Regions from separate parts of the Neobacillus camarae genome, predicted to be linked through region 1. Evidence: a T-box and tRNA genes for the amino acid it is inferred to sense, from the RefSeq annotation. Region 1 holds a T-box; the other holds one or more tRNA genes.

The links. A T-box is a leader RNA that pairs with one kind of tRNA and senses whether it is charged. The one in region 1 lies ahead of proS (proline--tRNA ligase), so its partner is inferred to be a tRNA-Pro.
Region 2: it has a tRNA-Pro gene. The T-box ahead of proS (proline--tRNA ligase) is inferred to sense a tRNA for this amino acid. The anticodon was not compared.

What each region holds. Positions count from the first base shown of each region.
Region 1 covers NZ_JBUCKX010000001.1:1,423,679-1,427,894, forward strand. Annotated here, with positions in the region: gene ACY8D0_RS06465 (sensor histidine kinase) at 1-414, shown strand, start outside; partial or broken gene ACY8D0_RS06470 (transposase) at 692-982, shown strand; gene ACY8D0_RS06475 (cupredoxin domain-containing protein) at 1,234-2,109, opposite strand; T-box leader at 2,366-2,583, shown strand; gene proS (proline--tRNA ligase) at 2,634-4,064, shown strand.
Region 2 covers NZ_JBUCKX010000005.1:405,423-409,638, reverse strand. Annotated here, with positions in the region: gene ACY8D0_RS26870 (alpha/beta hydrolase) at 1-637, opposite strand, end outside; gene ACY8D0_RS26865 (hypothetical protein) at 770-1,174, opposite strand; gene ACY8D0_RS26860 (cysteine hydrolase family protein) at 1,400-1,948, shown strand; tRNA gene ACY8D0_RS26855 (tRNA-Pro) at 2,043-2,119, opposite strand; gene ACY8D0_RS26850 (GNAT family N-acetyltransferase) at 2,317-2,754, shown strand; gene ACY8D0_RS26845 (hypothetical protein) at 2,887-3,573, shown strand; gene ACY8D0_RS26840 (GNAT family N-acetyltransferase) at 3,757-4,059, shown strand.

The DNA.
Region 1 (4,216 bases):
TTTGAAGATCTCGCTTTATATCAAGAAAAATCCCTTCAATTGGATGCCCAGGAATCCGTAACATTTTTTGCGGATAAAGAAAGGATTCATCAGCTGATTGTCATTCTATTGGACAATGCGATTAAATACACCCATGAAGGAGGGGATATTTTACTCTCCTGCAAACAGACTCATTCCTCCATTTGTCTACAGGTAAATGATACAGGTATCGGTATACCTGAGAAGGATATCCCGAAAATCTTTGACCGGTTCTATCAAAGTGACAAAGCCCGTTCCGCCGCTGAGGGAACCGGCCTCGGATTATCGATTGCCAAATGGATCATTGATAAACATCAGGGGAAAATAAAGGTTAACAGTACGGTTGGCAAGGGAACCAGTATTGAAATCACTTTTCCGAGAACCCAAAAAAGTTAATGTCTAAAAAAAGCTGTTGGTTATCCAACAGCTCAGGCTGTCGAAAAACCCTCGACAGCTTTTATTTTAGCCTAGATACTTTAACCATTCACCGCGTTAATTTGTTATAATATAATTATAAAGTTATGCCTAAAGAATCCTTCCAAATTCAATATGAATTTGTGTCTCTTGATGAATTAGTACCTGAGCATCACCTTCTTCGTTTAATTTGATAAATATATTGATTTTTCCGTTATTCTAGAAAAAGCTCGTCCTTTTTATAGTGATGTACAAGGGATCAAAAAACAAAGTAAAAGTCATAACTCGACATGTATGGGAGGAACACAAGGAAAAGGTTAGACTAAATCGATTATCAAAATCAGGTAAAATGCTTTATAAATTTAGAAAGGAAAAAATTGAGCGAAGCTTCGCAGACTCAAAAGAGCTGCACGGGCTTCGCTACTGCCGGTTGCGGGGATTGAAGAATGCAAGTGAACAGGCTCTTCTAACCGCGGCCTGCCAAAATATAAAGAAGATTGCAACACATTTAGCAAGGCTGGAAAAAGTTTGTTGCAATTCTTTTGGTTGATTTGTTCCTGTTGATTGGAGCGGAAGGTGCGAAGACTCCTGCGGGAGTACGGGGCCGAGGAGGCTCCCCGGCACGCCCTAAGGTCCGCGAAGCACCTGGAGCGGAAATCAACAGGCCACTTTGCAGGAACAATTAATTCTGGAAATCTCTAATTTAGTTCAACTTAAAATAAAAAATTGCCGAGAAAGATAACCTTTCTCGACAATCTGAAGCTGTTGGTTATCCAACAGCTTTTTTCATGTTTAGACCTATTATTCGACGATGACGGTTCCTTTTAACATATTCATTCCGCAACTATAGGTAAATTCCCCTGCTTTGTCCGCTGTAAAGCTGAGAGAGGTGGTTCCCAGCTTTAAACTGGCATTTTGAATGTTAAAGTCAGGAAGATTAAAGGTGGCATAACAACTATCTTCAAACGGGTTATCAATTTGCAGTTCCACCAGACTTCCTCTTTTCACTCGAATCACGTTTGGCGAATATCCCTTTTCGGTAACCAATATCTTGATTTTTGGATTGGTATCACTCCTGGCATCGATTTCTTGACTGGTCTTCTCCGGTTGTGTCTGGGTCTCTGTTGAGGATGCTTTTGCGGGAATTTCCACTAAGTCGCTGCTATAGAGAAAAAGGAACAGGCTAATCAGCAGAATTCCGGCAACTAAAATGGCAAATGGAGTAAGTTCTTCGGTTTGGACCTTTATTTTTTCATTTGTTTCCGCCAACAAGTACAGAAGCACCATCCCAATGATTACAACATACAAACCTAATAATATTCCAAGTAAGATGGCAGGATTGATGAACTGGAGCAGGATTCCTAGAATCGCCCCGGTAATTGCTCCTAATAAACCGGCTATGGAGCTGAGTAATATCGATGGGAGCCCTGCTGGATGCCCAGCTAAAAACCCAACAAAAAATCCCAATAACAAGCTGATTCCTGTCACAAGGAAGATTTCCCCTGACATTAACCCGAGGACAGCCCCAGACAATAGCCCGGTTACGGCAGAAACCGCAATCGATGCCAGCATCCCTGCGGTTTTGCTCATCTTGGTTTTATAATGATATAAAAGATAAATGGAGAATCCGGAAGCTGCGGCAACAATCACGGCAGTAATAATGAAAAAAATATTCATGAGTATTTCCCCTCGTATGTAAGTCTTAACAACATACGTAAATTATAAAGGTAAGAAATAGGACTAGCTTACAAACGATTTGAACGTTTTATGAAACTTATTCATCCGGAACCAAGGTTTAAGCTTTTCAAAGATTGGCAACTCTGTTAATATATCTTTTGTACTCATTTGGTTCTTATGAGGAACAAAAAAATTTTCTATTAGTAAGAATTGACTTTTAAGGTCGGGAAATATATAATTTTTTCAATAAAATATGATTGAAGCGATGACGGGGACTAGTAAAATGAACCGGTCTTACAAAGAGAGGATACCATTGGTGCGAGGTATCTTAAGACAGTTATTTGAACCTGCCTCACGAGTTCTGTATCGGATATTCATGAAGATGCACGCGGATAAAATCCGTTATCATGTCGAGAGTTTAAAGCAATTGCTTTAAAAAATTTAGGGTGGTACCGCCAGGCCTTGGTCCCTTTTGTGGATTAAGGCCTTTTTATATTTATATGAATAATAATGAGGTGTCTAACATGGCAAAGGAATTTGTAAAAGATATTACCGCAATGGACGATGATTTCGCCCAATGGTATACGGATGTCGTGACGAAAGCGGATCTGATTGACTATTCAAGTGTTCGCGGATCGATGATTATTCGTCCATATGGAATGGCATTATGGGACAATATAAAAAACGAACTGGACCGGCGGATTAAAGAAACCGGCCATGAGAATGTATATATGCCTTTATTCATCCCTGAAAGCCTGCTGCAAAAAGAGAAGGACCACGTGGAAGGCTTCGCTCCGGAAGTGGCTTGGGTTACTCATGGCGGTTCGGAAGAGTTAACCGAAAGACTGGTGGTCCGTCCAACATCAGAGGTATTATTCTGTGAGCATTACAGCAACATCATCCATTCTTATCGCGACCTGCCAAAGCTTTATAACCAATGGGCCAATGTCGTCCGCTGGGAAAAGACAACCCGTCCATTCTTAAGAACACTGGAGTTTTTATGGCAGGAAGGCCACACGGCCCATGCGACTGACGAAGAGGCAATGGAAGAGACCATCAAAATGTTGAATGTCTATGCCGCTATTTGTGAAGAGATATTGGCGATACCGGTTGTCAAAGGGCAGAAGACGGAAAAAGAAAAATTCGCGGGAGCTAAAGCTACTTTTACCATCGAGAGCTTAATGCATGATGGCAAGGCGTTGCAATCCGGTACTTCTCACCATTTTGGAACCGGGTTTGCTGAAGCGTTCGGCATCCAATATACGGACAAGGATGGTAAGCTGCAGTACGTACATCAAACTTCCTGGGGCTTTACTACAAGGATTATTGGGGCACTGATTATGGTTCATGGCGATGACCGCGGTTTGGTGATTCCGCCAAAAGCCGCACCAACCCAAGTCATGATCGTGCCAATTGCCCAACATAAAGAGGGCGTCCTTGATTTTGCTTATGATTTGAAACAGTCTCTGGCAAAAGTAGCCCGCGTGGATATTGATGCCAGCGATAAAAAACCAGGCTGGAAATTCAATGAATACGAAATGAAGGGAATCCCAGTCCGTTTAGAAGTGGGTCCAAAAGATATTGAAAACAAGCAGGTGGTTCTAGTAAGACGCGACACGTTGGAAAAAATCGTGGTTTCCATGGACGAACTAGAGACCAAACTTGTCGAGTTATTGGATGATATTCAATCCAATCTTTATAATAAAGCCTTCAAGCATCGTGAAGAGAGAACATCAGTTGCGACAACGCTGGATGGATTAAAACAATCATTGGAAAGCAAACCAGGTTTTATCAAAGCCATGTGGTGCGGCGATTTGGCCTGTGAAGAAAAAATCAAAGAAGACGCAGGTGCGACTTCCAGATGCATTCCATTCGAGCAAGAACAAGTAGATGAAAAATGTGTGTGCTGTGGCAAAGACGCCAAGCATATGGTGTATTGGGCAAAAGCATACTAAAAGATTTGAAAGAGGTTCTTCCTATTTGGAAGAATCTCTTTTTATTTGGAAAGTGGGCGAAATGGAAAAGTGCCGGTAAATTTAAAAAAGCACCGGTAAGGGGCCCAAAAGTGCCGGTAATATACTAAAAAACGCTGGTAAGGTATTCCATT
Region 2 (4,216 bases), on a different contig from region 1:
GATCACGAATATACAAGGCCGGGGCCACACGCGTTTGAGCCGGTTTCAACCACGGATCGGCTTCCGAACGTGTTTCCATTGATTCTCCGGTTACGGCCAAATCTGTCCATGGAGACAAGAGAACCGCCAAAGCAGGAAGCGGATCACCCGCATCCTTAAGAGTTAGTAATGTGGAGAGAGTTAAACCGCCGCCGGCAGAATCCCCTCCGATGATGATTTTTTCAGTAGCCACACCGGTTGATAGCAGCCAGCGGTAGACGGTCATGGCATCCTCAAGGGCTGCTGGATATGGATGTTCGGGTGCGAGCCGGTATTCAGGTACTAACACACGAGCGCCGGTGGAACGTGATAATTTGGAAGCCAAGTACCGATGCGTATTGCAGCTGCCCATTATGTATGCACCGCCATGCAAGTATAAGAAAACCCGGTCACTCTCAGCCGTTGGAGCTGTAACCCATTCAGCCGGTATGTCCCCAATAAACAGCTTTTCGATTTTAATATCCGCTGCCACAGGGGTTAAACCGGATAATGCCTCCAAGCCTTGCCTTGCTGCGGCAATGTCCGTTGCGGATGAAGCTTGGTTACTCATGGATGCTTTTAAAAATTGTTTTATCATGATACTTTCTTGACTGGCCATGATTCCATCTCCTCATAATCTAAGTGTGTTCAATCATATAATAATTCGATGTTGCACTGGGATATCCTCCAAGGTTTTTCGATACCTATATTATTTCAAAAAAAAATCCCCTCAATATGGGGGAGTTAACAGCTATCTTGGCGTTAATGGTTTGACTGAGATAGCAGGGGAGATGGTGGTCACGATGCATCCATCTAATTGGTCGGGGCTGACCAGCCCAAGGCTTAAAGCAGCTTTGATCTTCTGATCATCAGGCTTTTTTACGACTTGGATCAGGTCATTTAATTGCATCTCTTCCAATTTTTTAACAGTTTCTTCCTCTTTGTATTTTTCTGTTTTCCTGATTTGTCTTTGAAGTTTATAACCGCTTATGGTGATTTCTGCTTTTTGGTCGAATCCTGCCAAATGATTCAAATAGTCTTGAAAGACCTCTTTGAGCCCGTTCATTTCCAGTTCAATTTCTTTTTTTCGTTTATTTAGTTCATAATACCTAACTAGCATATCCCCAGTAATTACGGTTTGTTCATGGTTTGGCATGTGACCGCCTCCTTAGCGAACGTACATTCCATTTTATGGTCTCTATGAAAAAAGTAGTACATATTTTGAAGAAACCAATTGGAAAATTTTTCGTCAATTAACTTGAAGACCAAAATTTCCAGTAATTGTCATATTAATAGGTGGCTAATACAGTCATTTGATTCCGATTAGTGGAAATTAAATAGCTCTTTAAAACTATAATTCTATGAAGTGGGAGTGGTGGAAATGAAGCAAAAGAAATCGGCTTTAATACTTATTGACCTGCAGGTGGGTCCCCTTTATGGCGTGTATAAACGGGAAGAAACGCTGGCAGTGATTCAGGATGTAATTAGGAAAGTAGAAGAGGAGGATATTCCGATTTTTTACATTCAACACGAAGAACAACCTGGAGGGTTCTTGGAAAGGGGAGCACCGTTCTGGGGCTTTGCTGAAGGAATTGCTCCAAGAGAATCTGATTTCGTAATACATAAACAAAGCACCGACTCCTTCTTTGAAACGCCATTGCATCAGGAGTTAACCACACTCGGTATTACCGACCTAGTAGTCGCGGGGGCGAGGACAGAGTACTGCGTCGACACCACATGCCGCAGAGCCATAACCTTAGGCTATGATGTCACACTCATAGCAGATGGCCATACAACCGCCGATGGAATCATCCCGGCCGAAAAGATAATCCAACACCACAACCATAACCTAAGCACCATAAAAACCACAGCCAACGAAATAAAGGTAATCCCAAGACAGAACCTTTCCCCCAGTGCTTTACAGCGTTAATGGAACGGGGGCCTGTCCCCCGGCGCTTTACAGCGCTAAACCAATTGGGATCATAAAAAGCCCATCTGTGTAAGATGGGCTGAGTTATGATTTGTGGTCGGAAAGACAGGATTCGAACCTGCGACCCCCAGTACCCCATACTGGTGCTCTACCAAACTGAGCTACTTCCCGATTATGGCAAGTTTTATTTGATTAGTATGTTTATTAAGATTATACAGAAAACTATTATCTCCTTCAAGAAAAAATCGCTTACAGGATTGTTTTTTATTTCAGGTTGGCAAGGATTTGTGCAATTTGTGTCGAATTATTGAATTGTGCCTATTATTCATGTTAACTAGATCTAACAATAATGGCAGGGGGATTTTATATTGACTATTCAATTAGCAACACTTAAAGAATTGGATCAAGTGGCTGAACTGCTTGATTTATACAGACAGTTTTATAAGCAAGAGCCTGATGTGGCCGGCGCTAAAGAGTTTTTAAGGCAGCGGATGGTGAACAAGGAATCGGTGGTTTTTGTCGCTTTTGATGGGGAAGAAGCGGTAGGTTTTGTCCAATTGTATCCCTCTTTTTCGTCTGTCAGCATGAAACGCTCGTGGATTTTAAATGATTTGTATGTGAAAAAGCACGCCCGCACCCAACGCTACGGAGAGAAATTAATCAAACGTTCAATTGAATTTGCCAAAGAAACGGGAGCTAAAGGAATTTCACTTGAAACGGCGGATGATAACTATCCGGCCCAGCGTCTTTATGAAAAAATTGGATTTAAGCAAGAAACTAACTTTTTTTATTATTTTTCCTTATAAAATCACTTGATGTTACAGCAGGTTCCTCACCTTAACTTCCGTTGATTTTGCTTAATATAGGGAATTTGCCTAATCCTTATTTTCAGTTTAGTCATAGTCTAGACTGTAACCTATATAAGGAGAGATGCTCTGATGTTTAATCAACAACCTACTGGTGGTTTTAGTAGTTATGGGGAATCACCTGATATGAGCGGACATGAGACAATGATGACTCCCGGTATGCCGGGTACCAGCGGAATGGGAATGAGTCCTGGCATGGGAGGAACCGGCGGAATGGGAATGAGTCCTGGCATGGGAGGAACCGGCGGAATGGGAATGAGTCCTGGCATGGGAGGCCACGGCGGGATGGGAATGAGTCCTGGCATGGGAGGCCACGGCGGGATGGGAATGAGTCCCGGCATGGGAGGAACCAGCGGGATGGGAATGAGTCCTGGCATGGGAGGAACTGGCGGGATGGGAATGAGTCCCGGCATGGGAGGAACCAGCGGGATGGGAATGAGTCCTGGCATGGGAGGAACCAGCGGGATGGGAATGAGTCCTGGCATGGGAGGAACCAGCGGGATGGGAATGAATCCTGGCATGGCCGGTTTTGGAGGAATGGGAGGATATCCCGGCATGACCGGATTTGGAGGAACAGGAGGATTTCCGACTAGTTATAGTGGCAGTCTGGGGGGACATCCCTTTATGCATGGATTGGGAAGTTATCCTGTTACAAGCGTTTTCGGAGGGACATCGGGCTTCCCAGGATATTGGGGACATCCTGGTCATCCCGGATATGGGGGCTATCCTGGTTACCCCGGCTGGTTTGGAAGGTATTAAACCATAGGCGAAAAGAACATCTGAGTTTAAGCACAACAGAAAAGGATGCTGCTCTGCATCCTTTTCAAATCAAACCATTTTAAAAAGTAAAATAGATTCAAAGACTACATAGAATGGAAAAACGGTCAGTATCAACCCAAACAGTGTTGGAATTTTCGTATAAAAGGCGGGGGAGGAATGATTTTGCCAGATCCAGTCCGGTTGGGATTTTATCAGCCAACCTATAAACAGCAGATGGTGAATTACATTTTAACTGACGAACAAACCCAATTTACAGCCCATCCTAAAGCCGCATTGGCTGCTTGTGAAAAAGATGACGAAAGGTTCCCTGTTATCATTTTCTATCATGACACTCCTGCAGGATTCTTCGTTCTCCATGGGTGGCGGGGCGTACAAGAGTACTGCGATAATGAAAACGCCCTTCTGTTAAGAGCTTTTTCGGTCCAGTCATCCTATCAGGGAAAGGGTATCGCCCAACATTCATAAAAATTGCTGCCAGAGTTTGTCCGGACCCAATTTCCCGACAAAAACGAAGTGATGCTTTGCGTCAATTTGAACAATACAAGGGCGCAGTATGTTTATAAAAAATTAGGGTTTCAGGACAGAGGCTTAAGGGCAATGGGAAGAAAAGGGGAAATGTTCA